Regions from separate parts of the Chryseobacterium oryzae genome, predicted to be linked through region 2. Evidence: riboswitches for the same ligand, from Rfam matches in the RefSeq annotation. Region 2 holds a riboswitch; each other region holds the start of a gene.
What was found. Region 2 has a riboswitch for cobalamin ahead of MTP08_RS04360 (acyl-CoA thioesterase). Riboswitches for the same ligand answer to the same signal wherever they lie in the genome.

Region 1 (10,846 bases), 790 kb from region 2:
GTACAAAAAGCAACTGCTTTCTTTTCTTTAAAATATGATGATTGTTTAATAGGTTTTCGTTTAAATTCTTTGTTGGTTGAAGAATTTGGAACTCCTCTTTCTACAATCATAGTTTTATTATAAGACTTAAATAGTTGTTTAGATTCTACATATTTAATGTTTGTTAGAGTTTTATAAACATTATAATGGTCATGTGGAAGTGTCTTTACTTTTAATATTTTACACCACTGTTTTTTTAGAATTTTATGATTTAGGTTATCAAAAAAAGATGTTACATCAGCAACAATGACTGATAATTTTTTATCTTGATTATTCTTAACAAATTCAAAAGTTGACTTAGCGAATTCAATATTACATTTGTTATTATTAGATGACTTTGAAACTGATATTTTTCTGTATGCGACAACACTGTCATTAAATGATTCTTTACTAATAAAGTCTTCATAAGCTTCTACAAGCTTATTGTTATAGTATGAAAATATTTGAGCGTCCAAATGTGATGCAAAATAAATTTCACGATTTTTTTCATCCTTTTTTCTAAATCGCTTTTTAGTTGGAGTTTTTTTCTTGTTATTATTATCAGCTCTAAATTTTCTTTGTTTAATTGTTTTATGAATAAGAGGCAGGAAACTATGAACCCTTATTTTTTCTGGATTTATAACATAATTTTTCACCCAATTATAATCAAATAATGTAATTGGGGAACCAATATGCGGATATTTTTTCGGTTTAAACCATTCTTCAGTTTCCATAATTATATAAAGGGGGCAATTTATAGTAGCAGGTTTGAAATGTACAGGCTCCTACGAAGCTTTCGTCATAAAATGACTATTGCGACGCTACTCTTTTCAGGTATAGAAATTGTTATCTTTGTACTTAAATGCTTAAACATCATAAATATGTTAATCAAATTGTTCCGTAGACTCAACTCCAGGTATACAACAGTTATTAGGCTGTTGGCAACTGTTTCCTCAATAATTCTTGCGAAAGATTTGGAAACTGGTATTATCCTTCCCAGCTAACGTATATCTTAGCGTGGTATATTTTAGTTAAACGTAGCATTCCAACCTTTGCCCCCAAATTTATTAATTTACTATCATAATATTATATCTAACATACTATTTTTATAGGATGTCGGCTAACTCTCAAATATACGAAAGTTTTACTAAAAAACACAAATAATAATATTTTTAATAAAATACTATTAATCAATGCTTTAAAATATAATTATGAATTATTATACAAAATACGAAATGCGTATTTTGTATATTTTAATGTTTTTTATTTCATCAATATTGTATTTTAATTATCTTAATTATCTTAATTAATTGGTAAACATTTAGACTCGTACATCATTATCATTATCTTTGCATTATTTTTCTATATAAATCTAATCGTAAATTCAGGATTTTCATTTGAAACAATTAAGATATTACATTGCCGCAATTTTTGCATTTGCTACGTGGGGAACTTTTAGTCTCGTTTTAAAACCTTTGCATGATTATTCTTCATTGGATATTCTTTTTTATAGAGTGTTTAGCTGCACGATAATTATGTCAGTTATTTCGGTTTTGTTCCGACAGAAAAAGTTGAAAGAAAATATCAGCTTTTTCAAGAGTCTTTCCGTAAACGAGAAGAAGAAAATGATTGGTTTAAATGTTTTGAGTAGTATTTTGCTCACAGGAAACTGGTTTTCATTTATTTATGTAATGAATCATATCAGTGTAAGAGCTACTTCTGTAGCGTATTTGGTATGTCCTATTATTACTACTATTTTGGCGTTTTTTATTCTTAGGGAAAGGCTTAATAAACTACAATGGCTAGCTATTGGGTTGAGTGGATTGGGGTGTATTCTGCTTTCTTACTCTAATCTTATTGATATGCTTTACAGTAGTTTAATTGGTCTTACCTATGCTTGTTATTTAATTATTCAGATTGTAAATAAAAAATTTGATAAATTTCTCGTTCTGAATATTCACATGATTTTGGCATCTCTCATTTTATTGCCATTTTTCCCGGCTTACTCAGGTAATGTTCCTACTGAATTAAAGTTCTATCTCTATATAGAGATCATTGCTGTAATGTACACTATTGTTCCGTTATTGTTGAATCTGTATGCATTATCGGGAATTGCGTCGTCTAAAGTTGGGATGATTTTAAATATCAATCCTATCATCGCTTTTATTCTTGCGGGAGCAGTGTATCATGAAAAGCTGGAATTATTGCCTATATTGGCATATTCCATCATATTTTTAGCCGTTATTGTTTTTAATTCAAAAGAAATTTTTGGTTTTAAAGGTAAATTGCAGACATCGGAATAGGAATGATGATATCATTCATTAAAAAATTATTTACACTAAATTTATTCACTTGTACGACAATTAAATCACTTTAATTATTCTTACTTAAAACATTTTTTTTCTTTTTCGATTTGTTTAAAAAAAACTTTTTGAATGGCACAAAATCTGTTAGATTCAAGCCATAACAAAATATATTTTATGAAACAGATCAACATTAAGGTGGCGCTTTGTCTGCAATGCGGAGGTTACCATTCTTCGGTTCCAGCAGATCAATCCCAAAATAAGCATCCACAGATTATAGATCATCTTTTTTATCATGGAGAACCTTGGTTTACTTTGGATGAAAATCAGTTTGAAATGGCTGCGTTTTCGAATAATTCAGTTGTAAAAATCATTAGTTTGAAAGAACATCAGGAAAATGACAAAAAATATTGCAACTGTAGTATAAAGAATCCTTCGGAACATACTCAAATGTATAAATTTCCTGTTGCAGATGAATTGTTGCCAAGCAAAACCCATTTTCATGATAATGATCCGTATTTTACAGAGCTTTACAGGCTTTGTTATATTTTTCAGTAGAAAATTTAGCAACAATTTAAAAATCTGTTCTGTTTATGTATAGAACAGATTTTTTGTTATTATAAAATGGCAATTAATGGACAGTTTTCAGAATAAAAAGTGTTTGATGATTTTTCAAATTTAAAATACATTGAATTTTGTGTGTTAATAATTTATTAAATAATTATTATTGATTTTTTGATAAAAAAATGCCATTATGATTTCAGTCATAGATGCATCCGAATATATTCATGTAGCTTTGGTATACCAAACCAGATATATTATGAATACCAGTAATGCAACAGCATATTTACTTTCTGCATTTTTGTTGCAGAAAATTGCAGATGTTTTAGAACAATCTCAAATTCCTTTAGAAAATCCCACGGGATAATTTTTATTTATACTCATCAAATACTTTGATAATTACATCGAAGTAACTCTCTCTCTTTATTTATAATCCATGAATTGCATAAAATTCAAGGCTACTCATTACGCACATACAAGAAATCCGAATACTAGTCTAGGATTTTTTGTAATCACTTAATATTAATTTAAAAAATCAGTTATGAACAACAGAAATTCAAACAGAAGAAATTCAGGAAACAGATCTTCGCAGAATGACAGATCCACGCTTGAAGAAGTGTATCAATTAGGTTACGATCATGGTTTTACCGATGCATCGCAAGACGAAGATTATGATGATGATTTCTCAGATTACGAGGATGATTATGAAAACAGTTATGATGATGACTATGATGATGAGGATTACGACGATGATGATTATGACTATGATGATGATGATTATGACGATGATGATAGACAAGGCGGAAGGTCTAATTCTGTAGGGAATAGAAATTCTAACAGAGATAGTCAGGGAAGATTTACCTCTGGAAGCGGTTCCCGTAGCGGAAGTTCGAGATCCGGAAGCGGTAGGTCAAACAGCGGGAATTCAGGTAGATCTAATAGTTCTGGAAGGAGCTCAAACTCAGGTTCGGGCAGATCACGCAGCAATAACTATGGAAGTAATTCTCGTGGAAGCAACTCAAGTTCAGGAAGAGGTGGTTCTAGCAGTGGAAACTCATCTAATTCGGGAAGATCTGGAAATTCTAACAGTTCAGGAAGAAGTTCCAACTCTGGTTCGGGAAAACAGGGATTTGCATCAATGAGTAAATCTGAACGTACACGAATTGCACGTATGGGAGGACAGGCTTCTCATGGAGGAGGAAGTAATTCCGGCTCCAATTCAAGATCTGGAAGATCAGGTTTTGGGGGAAGAAGAAATTCATAATTCTATATTCAGGCTGTCTCTTTTGTGGAGAAAGAGACAGCTTTTTAAACAATCATCTTAAATATTATATACAATGGCTACAAAAACAAGTAATACATCAGATCAAAATTCTTCAGCATCAGATTCTACCCAGAAAACTTCAGAAAATTCTACAATGAAAGTAGATAATGCAACAGTTAAGAAAGAAGAGATGAAAAATGCTCCACTTCATAAATTCTTCGTGGATGCTCTTAAAGATATTTATTATGCAGAAGATGCTATTGTTTCCGCTTTGGACAAAATGCAGGAAGCAGCAACTACTGAAGAACTTAAGGATGCATTTGAAGATCATCAATTACAAACAAAAAAACACCTAAGCAGGTTAGAAAAAGTATTCAGGTTAATTGATGAAAAGCCGGAAAAGAAAAAATGTGATGCAATTGAAGGGATCATTAAAGAAGGGGAGGAGGTTATAAAATCTACTGAAACCGGCAGTATGACAAGAGATGTTGCTCTTATTATTGCAGCGCAGAAAGTAGAGCATTACGAAATTGCCACTTATGGTGGTTTGGTTCAGTTGGCTATTACGATGGGGCACGATAAAGCTGCAGATCTTTTAGATAAAACTCTTCAGGAAGAAGAAGATACAGATTATAATCTTACCGAAATTGCAGAAACACACATTAATTTTGAAGCTGAACAAGAAGATTAAAATTACCAATTTCTTTAGCCATACTTATTGCGGTATGGCTGTTTTTGTCTCGATAAATAATTCTAACAAAATATGAATGAAATTAGGTTTTCTATTAAATATTGAATCATTTCAGATTGTATTTGCTAATAAAAAAAACTGATCATTATGAAGCCTAAAAATATTGCGGGAGTTCCTAAACATTTTAAAGGAAGTTTTCACGATACGGAGAGTCTTAAAGAAATTCATCATTTGGAAGATACAGATTTTCAGTTTAATATTTTAAAGCAACGGCTTTTAAGTATTAATAATTGGCGAAAATATTGCCCTGAAAGCACTACAGATTTTCAACTTTTCGATTCTTTTGGAAATAAAATAGAGCGTTTTCCGGAGATTGGTGATTATATCAGAATAGATGTTACCGGTCCGGGAGGAAAAGAGGGAAGAAGTTTCGATTGGGTAAAGATTACCATGATTGATAAAGAAGAAAATGCTATAATGATGCAATGCAGGCCATCACCCGATCCTGGCGGTAAAAAAAGAGGGAAAATTGCCCATTTTTATTCTCATTGTGCAACATCCACTTTTATTGTTTCTAAAAAGAAAAATATTTTGAAAGCGTCTATTCATGGTAGGAATGAATACCCGAATTTTAAATCGGGTATTATAGATTCTGTTAGAAACCTCATCATCGCTATTGGTGGGATGATTGGTTTTTCTAAAATTCAATGGAAGTGTCTTACAGACGGACTGGTGAAATTTTAGTTTTTATTATTTTATTTTATTGTAAATCAGTTTTGTAACAATCGCTCCGAAAGTGTAATATCCAATAGTCATAATTTTTTTCTTGGTATTTTCTGCTACCGGAGTGCTGTCTAATCCTAACTTTTCAGGAAGTAAAATAGCTCCAACACCCGCTGCAACACCGCTTATAAATTCGTGGTTGGTCGCAGTACCGGCATAATACATTGCATTGCTTACAATATCTCCTGTCAAAGTGGCGGCATAGATGGTGTCGGGATCCGAAAGTTGAATATCATTTGCTTCGGCAACTTTTTGGAGGGCTTCTTCTCCAAGTTCATTAATGTGCGGAACATCATTAAAGTTTTTTCTGATCGTTTCGTGCAGTAAATTGAGGGCAATAGCTCCACCTAATCCTGCGATTAATTTTTTTAACATATCTTTTATTTTAGTGAATTTTATTTAAATTTTTGTCTCTATCTGAATAACCACTGTTGGTGGTGAAAAGAATATTTAATTATCCAAACTTTAGAAATATGATAAATAGTGTTTCAATAATAAGACCAAAAGAGTGATGGATAAAAAAGTAATTCTACAAAATTGTCGAAACTTAGATTTTAGTTGTATTATTATTTGCTTTATTTAATTAAATTGATTTATTGATAAGAATTTTAAAATTATAATTATTTATTTATTCAAAAAATATAAATTGGCAGTGTAATTGTTACTGAAAAGACATATTCAAAATATACAAACCAAATCAAACATTATGAAAAATTCAATTCTTACAGTGTTAGCTGTAGCTACAATCGTGTCGTGCAACAAAAAAGAAACTACTATTGCCGGCAGTAATTCAGATTCTTTAACGATGTCTACATCAGATTCTCCTACAACTCTTAACGATTCTGCAACCACTGCGGACAATATGGGAACAGACAATACAATGCTCAGTTCTCAGGACAAAATGTTTGCAGATGCAGCATCAACAGGAAGTATGATGGAAGTAATGACCGGAAAACTTGCGGAAACCAATGCTTCGAGTGCCGCTGTGAAATCTTTGGCTGCTATGATTGTAAAAGATCATACAATGGCTGGAGAAGAGCTGAAGAAATGGGCTTCGGCAAACAATTATAGCCTTCCTGCAGCAATGACTACCGAACAGCAGGCAATGTTCGATGAATTAAAAATGAAAAAGGGAGCAGAATTTGATAAAGCTTATGCCAAAATGATGGTTTCCGATCATAAAAAGGATATTGATGCATTTAAAAAACAGTCTTCAGAAGGAAAAGATACTTCTTTAAAGACTTTCGCATCCAATACAGTTCCTACTTTGGAAAAACATTTAAAAGAAGCCCAAAAAGTTGATTCATCAATGAAATAGCTTGAAATTTTAGTCAGTAAAAATCCGTTTTTCAGTAATGAAAAACGGATTTTTTATAATTTTGAATTATTAAGTTATACTTTGTAGTATTTTAATTTTTTGTTAATTAATGATAGAATACTTCTCGATTAAAAGAATTATTTAGTTGCTTTTACCTGGTTGTAAATATGATGAATTAATCCATCTGCAACAGAGATTTTAGGAACAAAAATTTTGGTAATTTCAGACCAGTTCATAATGTTGTTATAGATTTTCAGTGCAGGAACCAAAACATCGGCTCTGTCTTGTCTAAAGCCGTATTTCGTCATTCTTTCTTCAACGGTAAGATCATTAAATTCTTTGTAAACCTTTTTAAGATGCGCCGAAGAAATGGGTTTTCCGTCTTTTGTTTTACTCATAGAGAAAACTTTGTTGATGTTTCCGCCGGATCCAATCGCTACAATCGGTTTTTTACTTACAATATTTTTCTTAATCTCCTCTTTCATTTCTTTCCAATTGTTTTCTGTAACTAAATTGTTCAGCAATCTTATGGTTCCTATATTGAAAGATTTTTCGTAGATCATTTTATTGTTTTCATAGAAGGTAAGCTCGGTAGAACCACCGCCAACATCTACATAAAGATAGGCGAAATCTTTGTCTAAACCTTCTGCAACATGATTTTCGTAAATTAAAGTCGCTTCTTCGTCTCCTGAAATAATTTCAATACTGATTTCTGAAGTCTGTTTCACCTGTTCAATGATTTCTTTTCCGTTATCTGCATCGCGCATTGCACTTGTAGCACAAGCTCTGTAATGTTCAACTTTGTAGACTTTCATCAGATCGCTGAAGATTTTCATAGAATCGATAACCATTTTTTCTCTTTCTTCACCAATTTTTCCGATAGTGAAAACATCCATCCCCAATCTTAAAGGAATTCTGAGAAGATTCAGTTTAATAAATTCTGGCTTACCATTCTGAATTTTTACTTCATTTATTAATAGTCTGGCTGCATTACTTCCTATGTCTATCGCTGCAATGATCATATCTGAAAAAGAATTTTGTTGGGAACTTAAATTTTATACAAATATACTACAAATGATGAAAGTTTATTGTGAAGAAAGTTTTAAATATTCAATATTGAAAAAGACTGATTATAAATAATGAAATTTGTGTTAAATTCTATTTTATGATGTTTATTTTGCTTTTTAAACAATAAAATATTTTGGAAATTAATTCTATAAGCTTCAAAACCATGCTGATGTATTAAAAAACATCAAAAATTAAAAATAATATCTTTGTAAAAGTTTAAGGTTGAACCGATGCGTTCATTAATAGGGAATCAAGTATAAAAATCTTGAGCTGTACCCGCAACTGTAAGCTATATAAATTATTATAAATACACCACTGAACCTCTAGTTTGGGAAGGTTATAATAATATGCAAGCCAGGAGACCTGCCTTAGATTAATTTCAGCTTTCGGGAATAAAAGCGTATGAAAAGAATTTCTGCAAAGAATTTTTCATGAGCGTTTTGTGCCCTAAAGCGAAGTTTCGGGAGTAAAACTTTAATACAATTATATCATGAAGAAATTCTATTTTCTTATTCTGGCATTCGTCTTTTCGTGGACCAATGCACAAACCGAAGGAGTTCTTGTCCTTAATGAAGGCGGAGCGGGAAGTTCTAATGCTGAAATTTCGTTTATCGACAACCAGTCGGTCATCACCAACAATTATTTTAAGCTAAAAAATAACAATGCAACGCTGGGAGATACTGCTCAGGACATTAAAATTTTTGGAGATAAAATTTTTGTGGTTTTAAATATTTCCAATACCATTAAGGTTATTAATAAATCTGATTTTTCTTTAGTTACAACCATCACAACTAATTTAAATAATCCCAGATATATTGCATTCAGTGGAAACAAATTGTATGTAACCAATTGGGGAACAAGCAGTTTAACGGATGATTATGTTGCAGTGTATAATCTGAATAATTATGCTTACGAAAGCAGTATTTCCGTAGGTGCCGGAGCAGAAAAAATCTTCAGTAAAAATAATAAACTGTATGTTTTGCTGAAAGGCGGATTTAGTCTTAATCATTTTATGGATGTTGTTAATCTTAATACAAATGCAGTTGAGTCTCAGGTAAATGTAGGCGATTCTCCGCATAGTATTTTCGAAAAAAATGATTTGTTGTACATCATGAGTTCAGGAAACCCTTATACAGCAAACTCTTTTGGGACATTTACAGTATATGATACTGCTGCTCAGGCAACGGTTTCAACATTTACATTTCCTGTGGGTACCAAACCAACTTATATGGATACAGATGGTACTAACATTTATTATATGAATGAGGCTTCCATTTATAAAACGCCTATTGCAAACCCATCATTCAATACAAATGCTATTGCGGTTACTCCAATAGCAGTTAATTCATACGGAACCGCATATGGATTTAATGTTGTAAATAATAAAATCTATGCTGCCGATCCTAAAGGATATATTGCTGCGGGAAAAGTATATTCTTACGATTTACAAGGTAATTTGCTCAATACTTTTACAACAACCTATTTGCCAAACCAGATTATTGCATACAGCAGTGCTTCACTCTCTACAGAGGAAAATAAGAAAACATCCAGGGTAAGCATTTATCCAAACCCGGCAAGCCAGAAATTCTTTGTGAAAGGACTTCAGCAAGCAAAAGTTCAAGTATACGATGCTAATGGAAGAATGGTTCTTGAAAGAATGTACAATGAAAACGGAATAGATATCAGTTCTTTATTGCAAGGAGTGTATGTGGTAAAAATTACAGATAAAGATTCTCATTTCTCAGAAAAATTAATCGTTAAGTAATTAAAGAATGCGAAAGTTTTTCAGCGTATTATTCTCTACGTTTTTATATGCTTTTTGTGTAGCTCAGTTCACGGCAAATGATGTGAAGTTTTTTGCTGGAACAGGCTCACAAACGGCTTATTTTGTTGCAGATTTTAAGGATGGAACCGACGACAGATCGTATGTTTGGGGAGTAAGGTTTAATCCCGGACAAAATATTACTCCTCCACAAATGCTGCAAATGATAAAAGCTGCAGAACCAGCTTTTGATTATAATCTTACATTTAATAACGGTTTTCTGGATAAAGTAAGTTTTAACAGTCATTCGCAACAATCTTCACCCGATTGGTGGAGCTTATGGACTGCAACAGATCCTTCTGCATTTGGAATGAATGGATGGATGAACAGCGGAATTATTGAGGACGGTACATGGTACGGTGCAAGTTACGGCTTTAGTAATCCGACTGCTGAAGCGCCGGTGTTGCCTATCGCAGCTTATGGTTCTCAGTGGTATAATGCATCCCAAATCACAAATTGGATTGGTGCTGGATCTCACAGAAGCTTGGTTGTTGTTGATTTCGGAACCAATAATTCCAACGGAAATGCAAATTCCTTTGTTTTTGGCATTCAGTATAACGGTACTATTACGGGAGAACAGGCTTTGCAAATGATTGCTTCATATACCAATACTTTTAGTTTTACCGCAGCATCCAATCAGATTTCTTCGGCATCTTTAAATTCTTTTTCGGGTACTTCTTCCGGAAATTCTTCTTGGAAACTTTATAAAGGTACAAATCTGTCTAACTGGAAAACGAGTGCTAATCTTTCGTCTGTAGTGCTTAATAACAATGATTGGTTTGGTTTGGGTTTCGGATCTAGAAGACCTTTTATACCTACTGAAGCAAACGTTAATTTAAGTATAAAAGATATTGCTAAAGAAAGTTTCAGGATTTTTCCAAATCCGGCAAGCGATTTTATTATGATTGATACAACGGATAAGATTGAAAAGGTTGCTTTATATTCTGTAACAGGGCAGCAAGTTTTAACTGCCACTAACAATAAAATAAATATACAGAATCTTCCTTCTGGTGTTTAT
Region 2 (10,846 bases):
TTCTACTTTCCAACCCATTAATTTCAGCACTAATTTGCCTATCAGTTTCTTCATTTTTATCTAAGTTTAAAACAAAAAAGTATAACCAAATAATGGTTATACTCTACAAATATATTGATTTATTGTGGCTCTTAAAATAAACTGCTGATAAAATCTGCAATTTTTACGGCGATTTCTAAAACTACCTGTACCATGATTTATTTTTGTTTAAAATTTAACGATTTTAAAGTACGAATATAAGAATATTTTCTGTAATAAAACACTTTGTGTTGAAAAAAAATATCTTTTTTTTGAGAGAAGAAGGGTGTGAATTTCAAACGGTTGTCTTACGTTCACACCTTCATCACTCTCTAGCGTTTAATTATTTGGTTTTAATAGATAGTTCTTTTTTGCCGTCTTTAATTTTAATGTCCATATTTTTTATTTTACCCACATTCATCTTCACGGTATCGGTTATTTTCTTTGCTTCGTCTTTAGGGTATTTTTTTCCGTTAATGATTACGCTGTCCTTATCATCCGGATTATATTTTATGGTAGATCCGTTTATTTTTATCACATTTTCATATTCATCCTCATCTTCATGATTTTCAATGTCCTGTTCTTCATTGCTCAAATCAATATCATCTTTTTTTAATGAAATAACTACCATATTCTGAGGAACTACCAGTTCATAATCTATATGATAATTTCTGAAACGATGATCGTATGGGTATTTTACGTAGTTTGGAAGAATAACTTTATTATTGTTTATTTCTATCGGTACATTTACATTAAGCGGAATATTATAGCCTTTTGCTTCTTTTTTAATAACAAGATAAGGTGTTTTTATATCTGCTTTACGAATAACATTTACCTCTACCCAGTCTTTTTTGTAAACATAATTTTTGTCTGAGTATAAATCGTCATCATATCCAATAAAATTCTGAGGAATGGTAATTTGTTTTACATCAACAAAAAGAGTGTCAGATTTGGTATTAATGGCTATTTCTTCGGTGTCTTCTTTATTTCCTGTAAAAAGCATATCTCTTTTTGCCATACTTATTCCGAAGTAGGTAGATAATCCTATTACTGCAAGAAATAGTGCTCCAACAACCCATCCGATATTTCTCAGTTTTGTTTTAGGAGAGAAAATTTTAATGCTCAGTAATGTAAATAATATTGCAGGTATTAAAGATCCTATAATAATTATTGCTGCCAAAACATCGTACAGACCATTGTCATCAAAAAAGAATCTCATTTCGTTTGCCCCGGGAAAATTAGAATCAATTCCAAATAGTCCGAAAACTACAAATACTCCTATTATGCTGCTTACTGCCATTATGGCGAAGAAAATTCCGATAATGTATTTTAGAACATTCCATATTCCGCTCCCTGCATTATTTATGTATGGCTTATTTTCGTTATAAATTTCTCCTGCTCTTGCAGTTGTTTCATTGGCAAACTGTACAATTTTACTAGATTCTTCCTTTAGATTATCAAAATTCAGAGGTTTACCTTTCATTTTCAAAAAATCGGATGCCGTTTCTGCTTTTGGTAAAACTGCCCAAAGAATGAAGTACAAAACAATCACTAATAAAGAAGATCCAGGAGCTACCCAAAGAAAAATGAATGCTCCAACCCAGATAAGTCTCATCCAGGTAATATCCATTCCGGAATATGCTGCTAAACCCGCACAAACACCGGCGATTTTTTGGTTTTCAGGATCGCGGAATAATTGTCTCTTGTCAGAATAATAAGTTCCTGAGCTGCTTTTCTTAGAATTTTTCTCTGAATAGTATGCTTCTTCCTGCTCTTCAATCTTTTCTGGAGAACCAATCTGAGCAATAACTTTTTCTACATCCGCGTCATTAATTACTTCTCGTCTGCTCAAAGTTTCTTTGAAGATTTCTACCATTCTTATTTCTATATCGTGCATTACTTCATCTGCTTCGGAAGCATCTAATGAGCTTCTCAGAGCATTTAAGTAATCGCTGAGCTTAATATATGCATGTTCTTCTATGGTAAAAGAAAAACCTGCGAGTCCTATTGAGAGTGTCTTGTTCATAGCTTTTGTTTTTAATTTTTTTGAGTGATTTGGTTTACAGAATCTGTAAGTTCTTTCCAGGTGTTTTGCAGTTCGGATAAAAACATTTTGCCTTTTTCTGTGATCTGATAGTATTTTCTGGGAGGTCCTCCTGTAGATTCTTCCCATCTGTAGGAGAGAAATTCTCCGTTTTTCAATCTTGTAAGAAGAGGGTAGAGGGTTCCTTCCACTACATCCAGTTTTCCTTTTTTTAATTCATCTATCAAATCCGAAACATACATTTCACGATGATTGATGAGGCTTAAAATACAGAATTCCAGAATCCCTTTTCGCATTTGCGCTTTGGTATTTTCGGTATTCATTGTTAATTGGTTTTGTTAATTTGTTATCATTATTTCAGAAAAAAATTCTCAGCTAATGAATCTATTCTGATTTTATATTACAAAGATATGTAATTAAAATGGTATTATGCAATACAAAGTAGTAAAATAAATTTTAAATTAAATTTAAGTATTTGGTAATCATTAATTTAAATTTAAAGATAATTTTGCTTTTGGAAAAATTATATGAATTGAGCATTAAATTTTGATTGTGTTGATAAAATCTAAGCGGATCGTTTTGTTCAAAACAAATAGGAATTCTTAATTTTGTGGGATGAAAATTCAAAAAGAAATCGATTTTATTATTGCAGTAGATGCATTAAAAAATGTTCAGCGCAGAAATTATAATGCAGACGATTCGCGAAGAGAAAATACGGCAGAACATTCTTGGCAGATTATTATTTTGGCTCAGATTCTTTATCCTTATGCAAAAAATAGAGCAGATATAGATTTGTTGAGAGTAATAAGAATGCTTTCTATTCATGATTTGGTGGAGATTGAAGCGGGAGACACTTTTCTTTTTGATGAAGCTGCTATGATTGGCAAATTTGAAAGAGAAAAGCTTTCTGCACAGAATATTTTTGGAATTTTAGACGAGCCCATCCGTTCAGAATTTTATAATCTCTGGCTGGAGTTTGAAGAGGAGAAAACTCCGGATGCGATTTTTGCCTGTGCAATAGACAGAATAATGCCCTTCATTTTAAATTCTCATACTTCAGGGAAAAGCTGGACTGAAGCGAAAGTAACCGAACAGCAGATAAGAAAAATGCTCGAAAATGCTATATGCAGAGCTTCTGATGAGATGGAAGAAGCTTTTCATGCTCTTCTGAATCTCAGTTTGGAAAACAAAAAAGTGGTAAAGCAATAATAATTTCGGCGGGCAAAGCCCGCCGAAATTATCAGATATTATAATATTTGTATCGGTTTTTTGTGCTCATCAATGGCTACAAACGTGAAATCTCCTACAATTGCCCTTTCTCTTTCGTATGAATACATTTGCTCGGTGTAGATCTCAACATTTACTTTCATACTGGTTCTGCCAACATAAGAAACTTTGCCAATAAGTTCTATAATGGTTCCTGCGGGAATTGGCTTTTTAAAATCAATTTTATCGCTACTTACTGTTACAACGCGTTTTCTAGCGAATCTTGTTGCGGCAATAAATGCCACTTCATCCATAAGCTGCATCGCTGTTCCTCCGAAAAGAGTATCGTAATGATTGGTAGTGCTTGGGAAAACGGCTTTGAAAATTCTTGTTTCGGAAGCTTTAATTCTTTCTTCTGTTGTCATTTTACATATTCAATTTAAAAGCGAAAAAGCATTTAAACCAACAGAAAGAACTTGGAAGATTATAAAATCTTCAAGCTGCTGTCAATCTAAAAACTTCAATCGCGAAAGTTTTTATTTTAAAAGAAAAATTGGCAGGTCTCCTGGCTTGTAACTCTCATATATCTCCTTCCCATACTTTGTACAGTGGTTTATGATAAAGATTATAGTTACTAACAGTTGCGCGACAGCTCGTGATTTTCACACGATTCCCTTTTCATTTGCGGTTAAGCAAAACCATTTTTTCGAAAACCATCTAAGGTATTCTTTTGCAAAGGTAAAAAAATAGAATTATTCTGGATTGCTAAAAATAATCTGACTGATTACTTTTCCTTCTTTAATAGTCCAAAGAGTGGTGTATCTATGTTCTCCAGATCCGTTTATCATATAAAGAAAAATATGATCTTTGTCGATAGATGAAACGGCTACCTTATCAAAATCCATAGTGGGCTGAAACATGTTTTTTATGGCTTCTCTTACAAAAACAGAACCTCTTCCGGGTTGCTGTACTCGGATAGATTTTATTTCGGTAAGACCTTCTGGGAGTTCTTTACCTATTCCCCATGTTTTTACTTTATCAATTTTAATAATATTTCCTTCCGAATCTTTCTCCTGTTTCCTGTAGCTTGCATTGGAAGGATAAATATCTATAATGACTTTTGTACGCTCGTTTGTTGGAATTTTTTGGTTGGTATCGTCAGTAAAAATAAGGGATTTCCCATTTTTAGATTTAGAAGGCGTAAATTTTGGAAGCTGATCTACATAAGCAATTCTTTCTTTGTTTACCATTCCTTCTTTGGTGAGACTGTCGTATCGTACGAACGGTTTAGGAATTTCTTCTTTTTCGGGATATTTAATCCAAATCCAATCTGTTTCTCCGGGAGCGGGTTTTACGTAAAAAAAAACATCACCTTTACGCATTCTTATTTTATCAACAATTTTTCGGTAATCTTCTTTATGAACACGTACCATTGCATATCCTTCCTCTGCTTTTACCACACCAAAAGGTACTTTGTTTTGTGCAAATATTAAACATGAACAAAAAATGAATACAGATAAAAAAAATGCTTTATTAAAAAATTTCATTGTTTACAGGAATATTTTTGTAGTTCAAAGATATAATTAATTATTTTTTTTGTGATAATAATATTGTAATTCTTCCGAATCTTTAATTTTCTTTACGCAATGATTAGAAAGGAAGTAAATTTCATCCGAAAGATTTATAATATTTTCGCTAACAAAATCAGAAATTATAAATCCCTTTTCTTTAGAAATTTCTTTAATAATCTTCATCGCTTTTTCTGCAAAAATGGGAGAGAGACCAGTAAAGGGTTTTTCTAGTAAAATGAATTCTGCTTTGGAATAAACAATTGTTAATAATTCCACCATTTTTATTTCTCCTCCGGAAAGATTTCTTGTATAACTATTTAAAAAAGACTTCATGATGTCGATATGAGACAGTTTTTCGGCATTTTCCAAATCACAAAACAAGAATATTAAATCTTTAACCTTAATATTTTTAGGAAAAATACTTTCTTGAGGTAAATAAGCGATTCTGTTTCTTCTGTCGGATTGTTTTGTGAGTATTTGGTCATCAATTTTTATAAATTGACTGTCTGCCTTAGTGGTTCCAAAAATTATTTCTAATAATGTTGATTTCCCAACGCCTTAGTTTCCTAATAATGCTACAATTTTACCTGTTTCGCATTTTAAGTAAATATATTGTAAAATCTTTTTAGATCCATAAGCCTTTGTTACGCTGTCAACATGAAGAACACTCATAAAAATGATGTAATTAATTTTAAAATTACAACAGACAAAATGGTAATAATCCAAAGATGCAACCTTGAAAATCCAAAATTAGCATAGAAAATGTATTCGTTTTTTAATCTAAGTTCATAGATGAAGTAGTGCATCATAGGAAAAATAAGTAAAAAACTTGTACTGAAATTTTTCAGACTAATTCCTGCTGAAAAAGAAGTTAATAAAGAAAATAAAACTCCTGGAATCAAAAGTTTTCTATAAAAAATCCAAAGAATTTTTAAGTTTAAAATCATACATTAATTCAGCCAACTATATATAAAAACTCCAAATCAATCGAACTAGATTCTCTCCAGCTCATCTCCATCAATCGTAGTTTTAAATGTTCCATAATTCACAATCACTTTATTTCTGGAAATCTTCTCAATGGTTCCCACACTTGTACTTCCGGTAATTCTTACCCTTTGCCCCACTTTCATCCATACAGCACGGTCTGTTTTACGCTTTTCTTCTATTTTTTCGTTGGTTTCGGTGATTTTTTCGATCACTTCTTCTTTTTTCAGCTGTTGGGTAATTTTTCTTTTAACCACCTGAAGCCTTTTAGATTCATCTTTATCTGCACCAATTTTTCTGAATTTCTCCTGCTCCAGAATTTTCACAAAATCTTTCACCACATCTTTTCTGGATTTACCTTTCACATAGCTATCTATAAAAGATTCAATTTTGTTTCCGAACTGAAGTTTTCTATGCTCATCTTCGTATAGTTTCTGGAAATTAAATAATTTCTGCTGAAGCTGCTCATTGAGTTTCTGCAGATTATCACGCTTATCTTCCACAGATTCTTTTCTTTCGGCAAGATCGGTTTTCAGTTTTTCAACTTCATATTTTTCCTGCTGAAGTTTTACAATCGTTTTATCTAAATTAACAATATCGTGCTCTACTTTTTTCTTGGCAGAATGAATGATGAATCTCGGGATTTTATTCTTCTCGGCGACTTCAAAAGTAAACGAGCTTCCGGCTTGTCCTACTTCAAGTTTATACATCGGCTCCAGAGTTTCTTCATTAAAAAGCATGGCTGCATTTTGAGCGTTCGGAAGCTGTTCTACCACCAGTTTTATATTAGTGTAATGGGTGGTAATGATGGCGAAACTTTTTTTATCATAGAAAAATTCAAGAAAACTTTCTGCTAAAGCTCCGCCGAGCTCGGGATCGGAACCTGTTCCAAATTCATCAATCAGCAAAAGGGTATCTGCATCTGCTTCACGAATGATTCCGCTCATTTTTTTCAGACGGGAAGAGTATGTGGAAAGGTGGTTTTCAATAGACTGATTGTCACCAATATCCGTCATGATTTTACTGAAGAAAAACATTTCGGATTTTGGATGAACGGGTACTAGAATTCCGCTCTGAATCATCAATTGAAGAAGTCCAACAGTTTTCAGAGTGATAGATTTCCCTCCCGCATTCGGACCGGAAATACAGATAATCCTGTTGTGCTCTGTGAAAGTAAGCGATTGCGGATGTATGGTTTTGTTTTCTGCTTTATTTCTTAAAAATAATAAAGGATGAAACGCATCTTTTAACCGTAAAGTTTTATGTCTGTTGATTTTAGGTAAAACTCCGTTGATGAGTTCTGCAAATTTTGCCTTAGCCCTGCTTAAATCGAGATCGAAAATATATTTCTGATATCTCCAAAGCTGAGGCTGAAACTCAGCAAGTTCTGCTGTGAGCTGTCTTAAAATCTTATCAATTTCCTTTTTTTCTTCGTCTTCACTTTCTTTAAGCTTAAAGTAGTGTTTTATGACACTTTCCGGCTGTATATAAGTAATTGAGCCGGTTTTAGAAAGACCTAAAACCCTTCCCGGCACTCTTTTTTTGAATCCCGATTTCACGGCTAAAACTCTCTGGTCATCAATTATCGTTTCGCGGATATCGTCCAGAAATTCACTTTGTCCGTAATTAAACAGAGCACGGTTAAAATTTTCTGTAATTGCTTTTTTGGCGTGCTGAATTTCTGCTCTTAAACCTTTTAAAACAGGGGATGCTTCACTTTTTACTTCGCCAAAACGGTTGAAAACTTTGTCTATTTTATCAATAATTTCTTTTTTGAATTCCAATACAGAAACATCCTGAATTAAGCTTGGGAACGTTTCGGGCATCGTAGGGAAAAATTTCTGTAGTTTTCCTATCTGCTCCGTTAGGGTTTTTATTTTAATAAATGCTGAGTTTTCTAGCCGGTAGTTTTCTATCAGCATCAGTTTCAGTTCGTTCTCAATATCTTCGTATTCGTCAAAAGGAATTGCATTAGAACTTTCAAAACTTGAAAGATATTCTGAGGTCTTTTTTAATGAAATTTCGGCCTCATCAATATTCATTGGGCGAAGCTGAAGAATTTTTTCTCTGGTTTTCGGAGAGTATGCAAATGGAGCAATTTCCGCAAGCAACTGCGGAAATTCAAGCTCGTCTAAGTCTTCGTTATCTATATACACTCTGCAAAGATAATTATTTTGAAAATGAAATAATTTGAGAATTTGAAATTGCACTTCAGATTTCAAATCATTTAATTAAATTTGGCTTATGAAACTTGAAACCGAAAGACTTATCCTTTATCAAAATTCAGTGAAAATTCAAAGGCTTTTCAAAAAGTGGATTCGTTTTGGAAGAGGGAATAGAGTTTTAAAAGTGAGATGTTTTATAAAAAATTAGAAATACAATGTCAGTTACGTTTGAATTAAAAATTAATTACAACATTTAAATAAATGATCAAATTAACTCATTCTCAAATTTTCAAATTCATACTATGACCTGGACCGACGTTTTAGCACCGATAAAAAATACCCCTTATTTTGAGCAGCTTTGGGAAAAAGTGAAGCAGGAATACGCTATCACACAAGTTTTTCCACCTAAAAAACAAATTTTCAGAGCCTTAGAAATAACACCTTTTGAAGAGGTGAAAGTGGTTATTATTGGTCAGGACCCTTATCATAATGATTTTCAGGCTAATGGTTTGTGTTTTTCGGTTTCAGAACAGGTTGCAGCACCGCCTTCTCTCAAAAATATTTTTACCGAACTGAAAGATGATCTGGGAATTGAGCGACAATCCAAAGAGCTCGATGACTGGGGAAAACAGGGTGTTTTAATGCTCAATGCAACGCTTACTGTACGTGCTCACTCACCCAATTCCCACAAAGACTTGGGATGGGAAAAATTTACAGATTTTATTATTAAGGAAATTTCAGATAAAAAAGAAAATGTAGTTTTTGTTTTATGGGGAGCTTTTGCACAAAAAAAAGCCGAACTGATTAATCCGGCTAAACATCTTATTATAAAGTCTGCACATCCTTCTCCGTTTTCGGTTTACAGAGGTTTTTATGGAAGCAAGCCTTTTTCTAAAATTAATGATTATTTGGTTTCAAAAGGAGAGAAAGCTATTTCGTGGTAATGTTTTCTCCTGCTTTTTTAATGATAATCCCTATGCTGTAATTGCTTTTTAAAGCATTTTTTTTCTTTGAGGATACGGGATAGGGCGTTACATCTGCCAAACTGATATCATAACCATTGAAATTTACAGTTTTATGATAGTTTCTATCTCGATCATCAATGCTGGAAATCTGTAAAATCATTGGTCTGGTTGCAGTTCCCATAACTTCAATTTGTGCAACGGCAACACCGCTCCAAATACATTGCACATCTTTAGGACAACGGCTGTCTTCAGAAATTCCTTTAAAAGTTACATTCATTTGATAATCTTTCAGAAATTTGTTTTCACCTTCTTTAAAGTAGATTATTTCATCACTATTTTTTTTATGAATTTCTGCTTTTTCAGTTGTGACATCGGTTTTTATTTTTTGAGATTGGCAGTTAAATAAACTTAAAATTCCCAAACTCAGAAGAAAATTTTTGTAAAACATTTTATATTACATTAATAACATTCAAAACTACAACTAAAAACATTGCCACACCAACTACAAAACTGAATCCGGTTCCGTAAATAAAACCAATGAAAGCACCTTTTGTAGATTTCCAAGCTTTCGTAAAATCTTTGCTGTCATGCAATAATTCTCCTATGAAGACTCCGGCAAACATTCCAACTAAAAATCCCAGCGGAATTGGCAGAAACATTCCTACAATTGTGCCAATTACAGATCCTATGCTTCCCCAACGGGTTCCACCATATTTTTTAGTGGTTTTGGCTGGGATAACATAATTCAAAACTACAGAAGCGAGAGTTAGAATTAAAAATGCCCAAATATAAATCATAGAAAGGTCTGCATCGGTTCCGTATTTATAAATGAGAAGTCCGGCAAGACTAAGAACCAATCCCGGTAAAATAGGCAAAAACGTTCCTAAAATACCAAGTATCAGTAAAACGATGCTTAAAAAAGTGATAATCGAATGATCCATGAAAGATTAAATAAATTCTCAGGATACTTGGCAAAAAGTATGCTAATTTTATGGTTGCAAAATATTGGGGAATTTTTTTCTCTCTATATAATAATGAAATTGGAAATTATAATTTCAAGAAATTGGAGAGAAGATGTATGTATTCCAAATATTGAGTTGGAAAAAATAAGTTCAGTTAAAGAAGAATTTTTATGATTAGCGTTTTTTCTGCGATCTTTTAGGTGCAGTTTTTACTCTAATTTTAAATCTTTTCTGAGATTTTGATTTTTTCGGCATATTTGTGATTATTTGATAGTTAAATTTAATATAATTTTCAATTAAAATAAATACTTTTAGCAAAAAATTGAATTAATTTTTGTTTACATAAAATGAGAAAAATAAGTATTAAATCTATTCTGGTTGTTCTGTTGAAAATACTCGGCTGTATTGTAGGAACTGTTTTAATTTATGCACTTTTGGGCTACTTGCTTCCGTTTATAGAAATTTCGGCAAAAGATGACGGAGAAATAAAGGAAATTCCAATTTATATCTATACAAATGGAGTACATACAGATATTGTAATGCCGGTAAAGAATGATATACAAGACTGGAGTGCAAAAATACCTTTTTCAGATACAAAATCTAAAAAAACAGATTATCATTTTATAGGAATTGGGTGGGGCGACAAAGGTTTTTACCTCGATACTCCTACTTGGGCAGATCTTAAATTTTCAACAGCTTTTAAAGCTGCTTTTTGGTTAAGCGAATCGGCTATGCATTGTTCTTATTATCAAAAAATGACAGAAGCGGAAGATTGTAAAAAAATTATGATTAGCAGAAATCAATATAAAAAATTAGTGAATTTTGTCGATGCTAAATTCGATAAAGATTCTAACGGTTCGTATCAGTTTATCCCTACTAAAGCCGTTTATGGAGATAATGATGCTTTTTATGATGCCAAAGGAAAATATAG
Region 3 (10,846 bases), 110 kb from region 2:
CTGCCAGTTTTACACTATCACTAATATTCCAACCATTTTCAGCATATTCTGTTCCTGAAATTCTCACGAAAAGGGCAACATTATCATTCAGTTCTTCATTAACAGCATCCACAATTTCGATCAAAAATTTAATTCTATTTTCAAAACTACCCCCATATTCATTAGTTCTAATGTTAGAAAGCGGTGAAAGAAACTGATGAACAAGATAACCATGGGCTGCGTGAATTTCAATTACATCAAATCCAGCATTTACAGCACGTTTTGCAGCTTTCTTAAAATTATCAATCTGATTTTTTATTTCTTCCACAGATAATTCGTGAGGCACTCTCTCCCCCGGCTGATACGGAACAGGACTTGGCGCCACCGTTTCCCAACCTTCTTCAAGAGAAATCTGCTTATTATTCCATGTAGAACCCTTCCTTCCTGAATGTGCAAGCTGAATTCCTATTTTACTGTCTGAGTTTCCATGTACAAAATCGACAATTTTTTGAAGTTTTTCTGCCTGTTCGTCATTCCAAATCCCCATACAGTGATTGGTAATTCTTCCTTTAGGTTCCACACCTGTTGCTTCAACCATTATAAGCCCGGTTCCGCCTTGTGCACGACTGCCATAATGTACAAAATGAAAATCGTTGGCAAGACCGTTTTCGCAAGAATACATACACATAGGCGACATTACCCATCTGTTTTTCAGTTCAACATTTCTGAATTTTATTGATGTATATAACATTTAACTAATTTTTAAAACATTAAAAATACGAAAATACATTCATAAACCTTATTGCCTAAATGATTAAAATAGTTTACATTTACTCCCCTTTTTTGAAATGAATATGGAAAAAAATATAGAAATAAGGTACCAACAGTTTAAAGACAGAAACGAACTAAGCGAAATTGAGCAAAAACTGTTTGAAGAAGCCAAAAAAGCCCGTAAAAACGCTTATGCACCTTACTCAGAATTTTATGTTGGATGTGCAGTTCTGTTGGAGAATGAAGAAATTTTTTCTGGTAACAATCAGGAAAATGCTGCATTTCCTTCGGGTTTATGTGCCGAAAGAACTACTCTTTTTTGGGTTGGAGCCAATTTTCCGGACAAAAAAATCAAGAAAATATTTATTGTTGGCGGTCCTAAAGAATCTGCAGAAAATAACCCGCCAATTCCTCCATGCGGTGCATGCCGACAAAGTATTATAGAATATGAAACCAAGCAGAATGAAAATATAGAATTGTATTTTGCGAATTTGAATGATGATGTTATTAAAGTGTCATCTATTAAAGATTTGCTCCCATTCTATTTTGATGCTACTTTTTTATAGACAACACAAAATTAGATAATTACGAAGAAAAGGCAACGCCAATATCCGCATATTGCCCAATTCGTTTAAAAACTTATCTTTGTAAAAATTCTGGTTTCCAATATATTGGAACTAAGAGGGAATTGGGAGAAAACCCCAAGCTGTCCCCGCAACTGTAAATCGTAATAAGAATTTTCTGTGAAAAACCACTGCTAAAGCGGGAAGGTACAGAAAAACGAAAGCCAGGAGACCTGCCAGAATTTAACCCTAAAATTATTGTTTTCGGAGGAAAGACAAGCGTAATATGAGTTTAAAAAAAGCATTCGTTGTAGTTTCTGGATTCTTCAGTCTGAATTTTTATTTTGGTCAGGAAACCCAGATTGACACCCTTTATATTTTCGATACTCAGATGAAAAAGGTTAAACTTTTTCATGAGGTTCAAACATTATCTGCGGCAGATATTCAAAAAAATGCGTCCAATCTATCAGAAGTTCTGCGATTTCAGTCACCGGTATATATTAAAGAAAATGGACGGGGTGCTGTATCTTCACCTTCTTTTAGAGGAACAACAGCTCAGCAGACCGCCTTTGTATGGAACGGAATCAACATTAACTCTCTGTTTTTAGGGCAAGGCGATGTAAATAATATTGCCCTTTCCGGATACGACCAAATGGAAGTGAAATCTGGAGGCGGAAGTGTGATTTACGGAAGCGGAGCGATTGGAGGAAGCATTCATTTGAATAATGATTTGAGCTTCAACAAAGGTTTTAATGCACAAATCCATTCAGAAGGAGGTTCTTTTAGTACGTATCAAAATTTTGCGAAAGGCTCTTTCAATAATGATAAATTCAGTTTTAAAGCTTCTGCCAATTACCTCATCAGCGAAAACAACTACAAGGTTGAAGAAAAAAATTACATTAACCGAAACGGAAAATTTTTTAATACCACTTTCAATATAGGAACTTCTTATAAAGTTTCTCAACAAAACACGGTTTCCTGGCAAAGCCAATGGTTTGATGCAACACAGAACTACCCTATTTTTGAGGAAAACGGAAATAAAACAAAATACGAAGCACAGACGGTAAGAAGTTTACTGGCTTGGGATTTTAATCATAAAAAAATATCCAACAGTTTGAAAACCGCTTATACGGAAGACAATTTTCAGTATTTCGGAATTATAAATGCCCCGAAAACAAGTGGTGGAACAGCAAAAAACTATATCGTAAAAAACGATTTCAATTATTTTATTGTTCCTCAACTCAATCTTAATGTAATCGGAGAATTTCAGCATAATATTGGAGAAGGCTACCAATCAGGAATTAGTAATGTACATAGAAACGTTGGCTCTGTTGCAGGTTTGCTGAGATATTTCCCAAGTTCAAAAATTAGTTTTGAAGCAGGTATAAAACAAGACTTTGTAGAAGATATTAAATCTCCGCTTTTGTATTCTTTTTCGGGAAAATGGAAAGCCAATCGATGGTATCAGATGAGTCTTAACGTGTCTAAAAATTTCCGATTTCCTTCGTTCAATGATTTGTACTGGGAACAGGGAGGAAATCTTAATCTGAAACCCGAAACATCTCTTCAGACGGATATGACGCATGAATTGAAGGCTTTTGATTTCACCCTTAAAATAAGTCCGTACTACATGAAAATCGACCAGATGATTCGCTGGCTTCCTACACCAATGGGGTATTGGTCTGCATTCAATACTCAAAAAGTGGAATCTTATGGTTTAGAATCACAGCTGACTTATCAGAAAAAATTCAATCATCATAATTTGAGGCTGATTGCTGGATATATTTATACAAAATCGACCGATGTGGAAACACAAAGACAATTGATGTATGTTCCGCTGCACAAAATTTCGGCTAATTTGGATTATGCATATCGTTTCCTGAATATTTACGCACAAGGCTTATATAACGGACTTACTTATACCACTGCCGATGAAAGCAGAAAATATGCAATTAATCCTTATTTCGTAGTGAACGCAGGAGCTTCTGCAACGTTGACAAAAAAATATACATTGGGAGCCAGAGTTAATAATATAACCAATACAGCTTACCAAACAGTCGCTTATTATTATATGCCTCAGCGAAATTACAGCATTTACGCAACCATTAATTTTTAAAATATTTAAATCTATATATTATGAAATTTAACAGATTACTACAGCTTTTTTTTGCATTTGCACTGATTTTTTCGGTGTCATGTATATCCGACTATGAAGAAATTCCGGTTGCCATAAATTATCAGAACGGATATCTTATTACTAATGAAGGAAATTTCGGAACGCCAAATGCAGATGTAAGTTTCATTACAAAAGATCTAAGCTTGATGCAAAATGATCTTTACAAAGCCAATAACGGTAGCGAAAATTTAGGAGAGGTACTTCAAACGATGGTTATCGACGGAGACAAAGCTTTTTTACTGCTGAATAATTCCAACAAAATTCAGGTTGTTAACCGTTATACATTCAAAAAAGCAGGTACAATTAGTACTGAAATTAATCAGCCAAGATACATGGCAATTGCCAACAATATGCTTTATGTATCTAACGATCAGTACATGGGAGCAAAATACGTGAGTATTTATAAAGTTTCTGATTTGTCTTTTGTGAAAAAAATTCCGTTTACCAATACAGCTGAGAGAGTTGTAGCTGCAGGAGGGAATATTTTTGTACAAAATGCTACTTACGGATTTGGTACTACCTTAACTAAGATTAATACTACAACCAACGAAATTGATGGCACTCCGGTATCTATTCCAAACGGAAACATCAATAAAACCATTGCATACAACAACAATGTATATGTAATTGCAACTGGTACTACAGATTCTTATATTTACGAAATTTCTCCAGCAGGAACTATTACCAAAAACATAACGTTGAGCAATGTTGCCAATGCGACTAATTTACAAATTGATGGTGGTAAGTTTTTCTACAGTTCTGCAAACAAAATCTATTCTATGGATATGAATGCTACCGCAGCACCTACAGCGCCAATTATTACCGCAGTTGATGGTGGACAATATTTTACTTTATATGGATTTAATGTTTTGGAAGGAAGAATTTTCACTTCGGATGTGAAAGGCTTTACACAGGCAAGCGAAATAAGTGTTTACACTACTTCTGGAACTTTCATCAAAAAATTTACGGTAGGAATGGGAGCAAACGGAGTTTATTCCAACTAATATTTTCTGGTTTTGAACAACAAATTCGGCGGCATCTTCGATGCCGCCGAATTTTTTTATAAATTTTAAGCAAGTTTTAATCCTAGTTTTTCAGCTTCTGAAATCACAAAATTCTTTGCTTCTTCGCTGTCATTGGCTATTTCGCCTTCCAGAATTGCTTCTTTTACTTTATCTTTTAAAATTCCGATTTCGCGACCAGGTTTTAAATTGAACATATTCATAATTTCTTCTCCGGAAATAGGTGGCTGAAAATTCCTAACCTGATCTTTTTCTTCCACTTCTTTAATTTTAACCGCTACATATTCAAAATTTCTTTTGAATTTTTCCTGTTTTTTGGAATTTTTTGTAGTAATATCAGCTTTACAAAGAGTGAATAAATCTTCCATGTCTTCTCCGGCATCAAAAAGCAGTCTTCTAAGTGCAGAATCCGATGCATCATCGGTAATAAGTGCAATAGGCCTTGAAGAAAGCTTCACCATTTTCTGAACATACTTCATATCGTTTCCTAATGGTAATTTTAACCTTTGAAAAAGAGTTTTAACCATTTTGGATCCTAAAAACTCGTGCCCGTGAAACGTCCATCCTGTTCCTTCTACAAACTTTTTAGTAGGAGCTTTTCCTATATCGTGTAACAAGGCAGACCAGCGTAACCAGAGATTATCGGTATTTTCTGAAATATTGTCTACCACTTCAAGCGTATGGTAAAAATTATCTTTATGCATTTGTCCCTCAACTTCCTCAACTCCTTTCAGATCCATAAGTTCTGGAATAATGAGCTGCATTAAACCTAATTCTGCCATAAGTTTAAGACCTACCGATGGCTTTTTGGAAAGCATAATTTTGTTAAATTCAACCATAATTCTCTCCATCGAAACAATCTTGAGTCGCTCTGCTTCCTTTTTGATCGCATTTAAAGAATTTTCTTCAATTTTGAATTCTAAAGTTGATGCAAAACGAATTGCTCTCATCATTCTGAGCGGATCGTCTGAATAAGTCTGTTCAGGTTCAAGTGGGGTTCTTAAAATACCTTTATTTAAATCTTCTACTCCTTCGAAAGGATCAATTAATTCTCCAAAATTATCCTGATTAAGGGAGATTGCCATTGCATTAATGGTAAAATCCCGTCTTTTTTGATCGTCTTCTATAGTTCCGCCTTCAACTTCCGGTTTACGGCTGTTTTCTGTGTAACTTTCCTTTCTGGCTCCCACAAATTCCAATTCCAAATCTTTATAGCGAATCATTGCAGTTCCGTAGGTTTTAAAAACTGAAACTTTCATTTTAGGATCAATTTCTTTTCCAACGTTTTGAGCCAGCTCAATCCCGCTTTGTTCTGTGACAAAATCTATATCGGTTGACGCTTTTCTTTTCATCAGTAAATCCCTGACAAAGCCTCCTACAATGTAAACAGACTGATTGTTTTTGGATGCGGCTTCTGAAATAAGTTTAAAGAGTTTAAGATTTTTATTTTGGGCGAGATTAATGAACATTTTCGGTATAATTTAGGTTCAGATAAAACTTGTATTAAAGTTTATCTAATTCGAAACCATTAAGAATTTGGAATTGACGAATTAAAATTCAGATCATTCCAATATTAATGATTAAACATGCTGCAAAGATAACTATTTTAGGTCGAAATGAGAATAAGGGTTCGCTTGAAGGATTCACTCTACAATACGAAATCAGAAACAGAATTATTCTCTTAAAACTTTAATTCTGTTATCATTCCAGATTTTTATTACTGAGGAACCAGAATACTTTGAAACTTTATCCCGGTCTTCTTCCACAGCATAATCAACAAGCTGAATAATTTCATCAGAAATATCAGAAAATTTCATCGGACTTTTATCTCCGCTAAAATTGGCTGAAGTAGAAACCAAAGGCTTATTAAGTTTAGATATCAGCTTTTTGCAAAAATCGTTTTTTACCAAGCGAATTCCTATGCTTCCATCTTCTGCTAAAATTTCTTTGGGTAATCCTCTAGGATTTTCATAAACGATGGTAACGGGTTTTTCGCTTAAGTCTATAATTTCCCAAGCCATTTCCGGAACATCTACTAAATCCTGTAATCTTTTCTCAGATTCAACAAGGATAATTAGAGATTTATTTTTTTCTCTTTTTTTGATGTCAAAAATCTTATTAATAGCTTCTGTATTTGTTGCATCGCAACCAATTCCCCAAATAGTATCTGTAGGATAAAGTATGGTTCCGCCCGACTGGAGTATTTTGATGATATTATCCATAAAGTTTTTCTGTAAAATGTAAAAAAGCAAATTTACGCATTCTGTACAGAAGATAATTTCTATTTTATAAATGAAATTTAGATTCGTGGCATAAAAAAATCCCGAACGTTAAGTCCGGGATTTATGTACTATATTTTGTTAATTACTTAGCAAAAACATATTTTACACCAACACCTACGTTAGCTAAATTCAATCCGAAGTTGAAGTTGTTTACATTCTTAGCTCCGTCGATATCATATTTAGAAGTGCTGTAACCAAATTCTCCGATTGTAGCTTCAATAGTCCAGTTTTTGTTCAAGAAATAATCTAAACCTGGTTTTACAGAAACTCCGAAAGAATTGTAGTTAACTTTTTGAGAAACAGTAGTATTGTTTACATTTTCTTCAGATTTTTCGTTACCAAAATGCATTGGAACAGAAAGCTGTCCGAAGATATATAATTTATCTCCTAAAGTCCAATATTTTCTTGCAAATGGCTCAACTACAAAAGCAGCGTTTGTATTTTTATCATAACCATTGTTGAAATTTTCTTTTTTACTTGTTGAAGCATAACCAACTCCTAAACCTACTGCTAAGTTTGGTGCTACAAAATAACCCACAGTTGGAACAACTGCAAAGTTATCATCTTTAGTATCTTCGTTATTATCTTCTACAGAAGAATATCCTACAGTTCCAGATAAATAAGTAGTTCCTTTAGCGATTTGCGCATTTGATAAACCAAAAGCTACAACAGCAGCTGTTAATAATAATTTTTTCATGTTTTAAACTATTTTAATACTTTCTATGCTGCAAATTTATAAGGCTTTTATGTTATATTAAAATTTGTTAATATGATTAATATCACGCATCAACAGGAGGTTTTTGTAAATCAATTTTTTAAAAAAATAGGTTTTAAATACCAAAAACTTAAAAATATCACAAAAAACACTCCAACTTTTCAATTGGAGTGTTATATGATAGATAAAAATGTATTTTTACTTCAGAAAAAAGTTAATTCCTAAGTTAATTGCTCCAAAATTAGAATCTATCCTTCTGTCTCTGTCGAAATCCCTTCTTTCACTGCCTATATTTTGGTAACCTAAATATAATTCAGCATTTGGCATTTGGTAACCCACTTTAGGATAAATATACAAGCCACTGTTGATGCCGTCTTTTGTTGAAATTGCACCACCCAAATCAAGACCTACGAACAATGGTACTTTAGCAAATTTATATTTACCTGATGCAGCCAAAGGAACAAATCCGAAATCATCAAACCTATCTTTTCCGAAAAAATGAGAATATCCGGTTGTAACTCCCACATCCAAGCCTTTCATAATTGTCCACATATATGCTGCATCCACACCAAGGGTAAAAGTAGACATTTTGGATGCATCTCCTACCGGTGCACCAATGTGCCCTCCTAATTTAAATCCACTTTGTGCATTTACCGATCCAAACAAAGCAAATGCTCCTAATAAGAATAGTTTTTTCATGATATTTTATATTTTGTTATTAACTCAAATATCTTCGAGCAAACAAAGTGCCACACAGTATTCTAAAAAACATAGAATTATTTTATCATACTTTTATTAAATTATGATTATGAAGACATTTTGGGCAAAATATTTGCTTAAAATTGCAAAAAGGTTCAAGCAATGGAAATTTCTCAGGTAATCTCTCTTCAAAAAAAGTTTTTCAAAACTCAACAGACTAAAAATATTGAATTTCGTACATTACAGTTAGAGAAACTTAGAGATATTATTATAAATAATGAAGAATTATTATTCAGTGCTATTTATAAAGATTTTGGAAAATCGAAATTTGACACCTTCACTACCGAAATATCTTTTATTCTAAATGATATTAAATATTATCTTAAAAATTTAAAATCGCTTTCTAAACCCAAAAAAGTAAGAACAAATTTTACCAATCTATTTGGAAAAAGTCGAATTTACTCTGAACCACTCGGTAATATTCTTGTGATTGGAGCATGGAATTACCCTTATCAGCTTTCGCTCTCACCAATCATCGCAGCCATTGCTGCTGGAAATTGCTGTATTCTGAAGCCTAGTGAAATTGCAGAAAATACAATGCACACAATGGCTAAATTGATTAACGAAAATTTCCCTCCCGATTATCTTTATGTGTATGAAGGTGGAATTGAAGAAACCACACAACTTCTAATACATAAATTTGACAAGATATTTTTTACAGGAAGCAGTCACGTAGGAAAAATTGTATATAAGGCTGCCGCAGAAAACTTAACTCCGGTAACCTTAGAACTAGGTGGAAAATCGCCTACAATTATTACACAACACGCCAATCTTGAAGTTGCTGCACGAAGAATTGTCTGGGGAAAATACCTTAATGCCGGACAGACTTGTGTTGCTCCTGATTATCTCTTAGTGGAAGAATCGGTTCAGGAAAAATTTCTTGAAATTTTAGTAAAATACATTAAAGAGTTCGACTATCAGGCAAATTCAGAACATTATACGAAAATTATTAACCACAAAAATTTTCTTCGGCTTACAACGTTAATTGATAAGAATAAATTAATTTTTGGTGGAAATTATGATGAAGAACAATTATATATTCAGCCCACTGTTCTATCAAATATAAATTGGAATGATGAAATTATGAAAGAAGAAATATTTGGCCCTTTACTGCCTGTAATTTCTTTTGCTAATTTCAATACAACTTTGGATAATATCCTTGACAAAGACAAACCTTTAGCAGCTTACCTTTTTAGTGACAATCAAGATGAAAAAGAGAGTTTTCTTGATAAAATATCTTTTGGCGGAGGCTGTATTAATGATGTGGTAATGCATTTGGGAAATGAAAACCTTCCATTCGGAGGAGTTGGAAATTCCGGAATGGGCAGTTATCACGGTAAATTTGGTTTTGAAACATTCTCACACCAAAAATCCGTATTAGAAAAAGCAACTTGGGGAGAGCCTAAAATAAAATATCCTCCTTATTCTGAAAAGAAATTCAATTGGATTCGAAAATTATTTTGATTTTTTATCATTTATAAAATTTAAGGTATGCCTAAAAGTGTGCCTCCCAATGCTCAATTTTTACCAAATTGCAAGAATTTTGAATTTCCTCAAAAATGACAATCCATTGATTCTCAAACACAAAAAAGGAGAACCGTTTCTGATTCTCCTGTTGGTAGCGGGGACACGACTCGAACGTGCGACCTCCGGGTTATGAGCCCGACGAGCTACCTACTGCTCTACCCCGCGGTATATTTTTTTGAACGTTTACCGAAAACGTTAAATTAGTAGCGGGAACCGGACTCGAACCGATGACCTTCGGGTTATGAGCCCGACGAGCTACCTACTGCTCCATCCCGCGATGTATTGTTATTTCACTAAAAGTGAACTTTGTAGCGGGGACACGACTCGAACGTGCGACCTCCGGGTTATGAGCCCGACGAGCTACCTACTGCTCTACCCCGCGATATTGGACTGCAAATATACGAATTTATTTTACAACTGCAAGTTTTTCTTTTAAATAAGGCATATTCTTTGTTTCAGAGTAAATATTCGTACATTTGTTTATGGCAAAAATTCTAAAAATATACCCCGATAATCCTCAGGAAAACCTCATTAATGAAGTTATTAAAACATTAAATAACGGAGGATTAATTATTTATCCGTCTGATACGGTTTATGCTTTAGGTTGTAATATTTTTGACATTAAGGCGATGGAAAAACTTGCCCAGATAAAAAAACAAAAACTGGAAAAAGCAAAATTTTCGATTATTTGTAATAATCTCAGCCATCTTTCTGATTTTACAAGACCCATAGACACTTCTGTTTTTAGATTTTTGAAAAGCCATCTTCCGGGACCATATACTTTTATCCTCGAAGCTAATAAAAGTTTGCCGTTAGCTTATAAAAACCACAAAACAATAGGAATAAGAGTTCCCGACCATCCTATACCGCAGTTAATTGTTGAAAAATTAGGGCATCCAATAGCTTCAACATCTATTAAAGATGATGATGAAATTATTGAATATTCTACAGATCCCGAACTGATTGCCGAAAAATATGATCATTTGGTGGATATCGTCATAGATTCCGGATATGGAGATAACATGGCATCTACAATTGTAGATTTAACATCT

Region 1: another riboswitch for cobalamin. It lies ahead of MTP08_RS07875 (YncE family protein); the one in region 2 lies ahead of MTP08_RS04360 (acyl-CoA thioesterase).
Region 3: another riboswitch for cobalamin. It lies ahead of MTP08_RS04885 (TonB-dependent receptor plug domain-containing protein); the one in region 2 lies ahead of MTP08_RS04360 (acyl-CoA thioesterase).

What each region holds. Positions count from the first base shown of each region.
Region 1 is NZ_CP094529.1:1,720,118-1,730,963, reverse strand. It holds gene MTP08_RS07925 (reverse transcriptase domain-containing protein) at 1-752, opposite strand, end outside; gene MTP08_RS07920 (EamA family transporter) at 1,416-2,321, shown strand; gene MTP08_RS07915 (hypothetical protein) at 2,499-2,879, shown strand; gene MTP08_RS07910 (ubiquitin family protein) at 3,076-3,249, shown strand; gene MTP08_RS07905 (KGG domain-containing protein) at 3,424-4,146, shown strand; gene MTP08_RS07900 (YciE/YciF ferroxidase family protein) at 4,220-4,837, shown strand; gene MTP08_RS07895 (hypothetical protein) at 4,985-5,581, shown strand; gene MTP08_RS07890 (hypothetical protein) at 5,588-5,995, opposite strand; gene MTP08_RS07885 (DUF4142 domain-containing protein) at 6,327-6,938, shown strand; gene MTP08_RS07880 (Ppx/GppA phosphatase family protein) at 7,076-7,960, opposite strand; cobalamin riboswitch at 8,209-8,391, shown strand; gene MTP08_RS07875 (YncE family protein) at 8,497-9,771, shown strand; gene MTP08_RS07870 (T9SS type A sorting domain-containing protein) at 9,779-10,846, shown strand, end outside.
Region 2 is NZ_CP094529.1:935,085-945,930, forward strand. It holds gene MTP08_RS04340 (1-acyl-sn-glycerol-3-phosphate acyltransferase) at 1-54, opposite strand, end outside; gene MTP08_RS04345 (PspC domain-containing protein) at 362-2,044, opposite strand; gene MTP08_RS04350 (PadR family transcriptional regulator) at 2,056-2,385, opposite strand; gene MTP08_RS04355 (HD domain-containing protein) at 2,678-3,271, shown strand; gene MTP08_RS04360 (acyl-CoA thioesterase) at 3,310-3,693, opposite strand; cobalamin riboswitch at 3,807-3,986, opposite strand; gene MTP08_RS04365 (hypothetical protein) at 4,021-4,815, opposite strand; gene MTP08_RS04370 (ATP-binding cassette domain-containing protein) at 4,852-5,370, opposite strand; gene MTP08_RS04375 (endonuclease MutS2) at 5,832-7,979, opposite strand; gene MTP08_RS04380 (uracil-DNA glycosylase) at 8,291-8,932, shown strand; gene MTP08_RS04385 (hypothetical protein) at 8,919-9,401, opposite strand; gene MTP08_RS04390 (DUF456 domain-containing protein) at 9,403-9,894, opposite strand; gene MTP08_RS04395 (TIGR02117 family protein) at 10,263-10,846, shown strand, end outside.
Region 3 is NZ_CP094529.1:1,043,435-1,054,280, reverse strand. It holds gene namA (NADPH dehydrogenase NamA) at 1-730, opposite strand, end outside; gene cdd (cytidine deaminase) at 834-1,316, shown strand; cobalamin riboswitch at 1,391-1,568, shown strand; gene MTP08_RS04885 (TonB-dependent receptor plug domain-containing protein) at 1,600-3,429, shown strand; gene MTP08_RS04880 (YncE family protein) at 3,450-4,493, shown strand; gene MTP08_RS04875 (CCA tRNA nucleotidyltransferase) at 4,559-5,980, opposite strand; gene MTP08_RS04870 (L-threonylcarbamoyladenylate synthase) at 6,185-6,733, opposite strand; gene MTP08_RS04865 (outer membrane beta-barrel protein) at 6,876-7,490, opposite strand; gene MTP08_RS04860 (hypothetical protein) at 7,707-8,207, opposite strand; gene MTP08_RS04855 (aldehyde dehydrogenase) at 8,370-9,731, shown strand; tRNA gene MTP08_RS04850 (tRNA-Met) at 9,884-9,959, opposite strand; tRNA gene MTP08_RS04845 (tRNA-Met) at 9,999-10,071, opposite strand; tRNA gene MTP08_RS04840 (tRNA-Met) at 10,104-10,176, opposite strand; gene MTP08_RS04835 (L-threonylcarbamoyladenylate synthase) at 10,277-10,846, shown strand, end outside.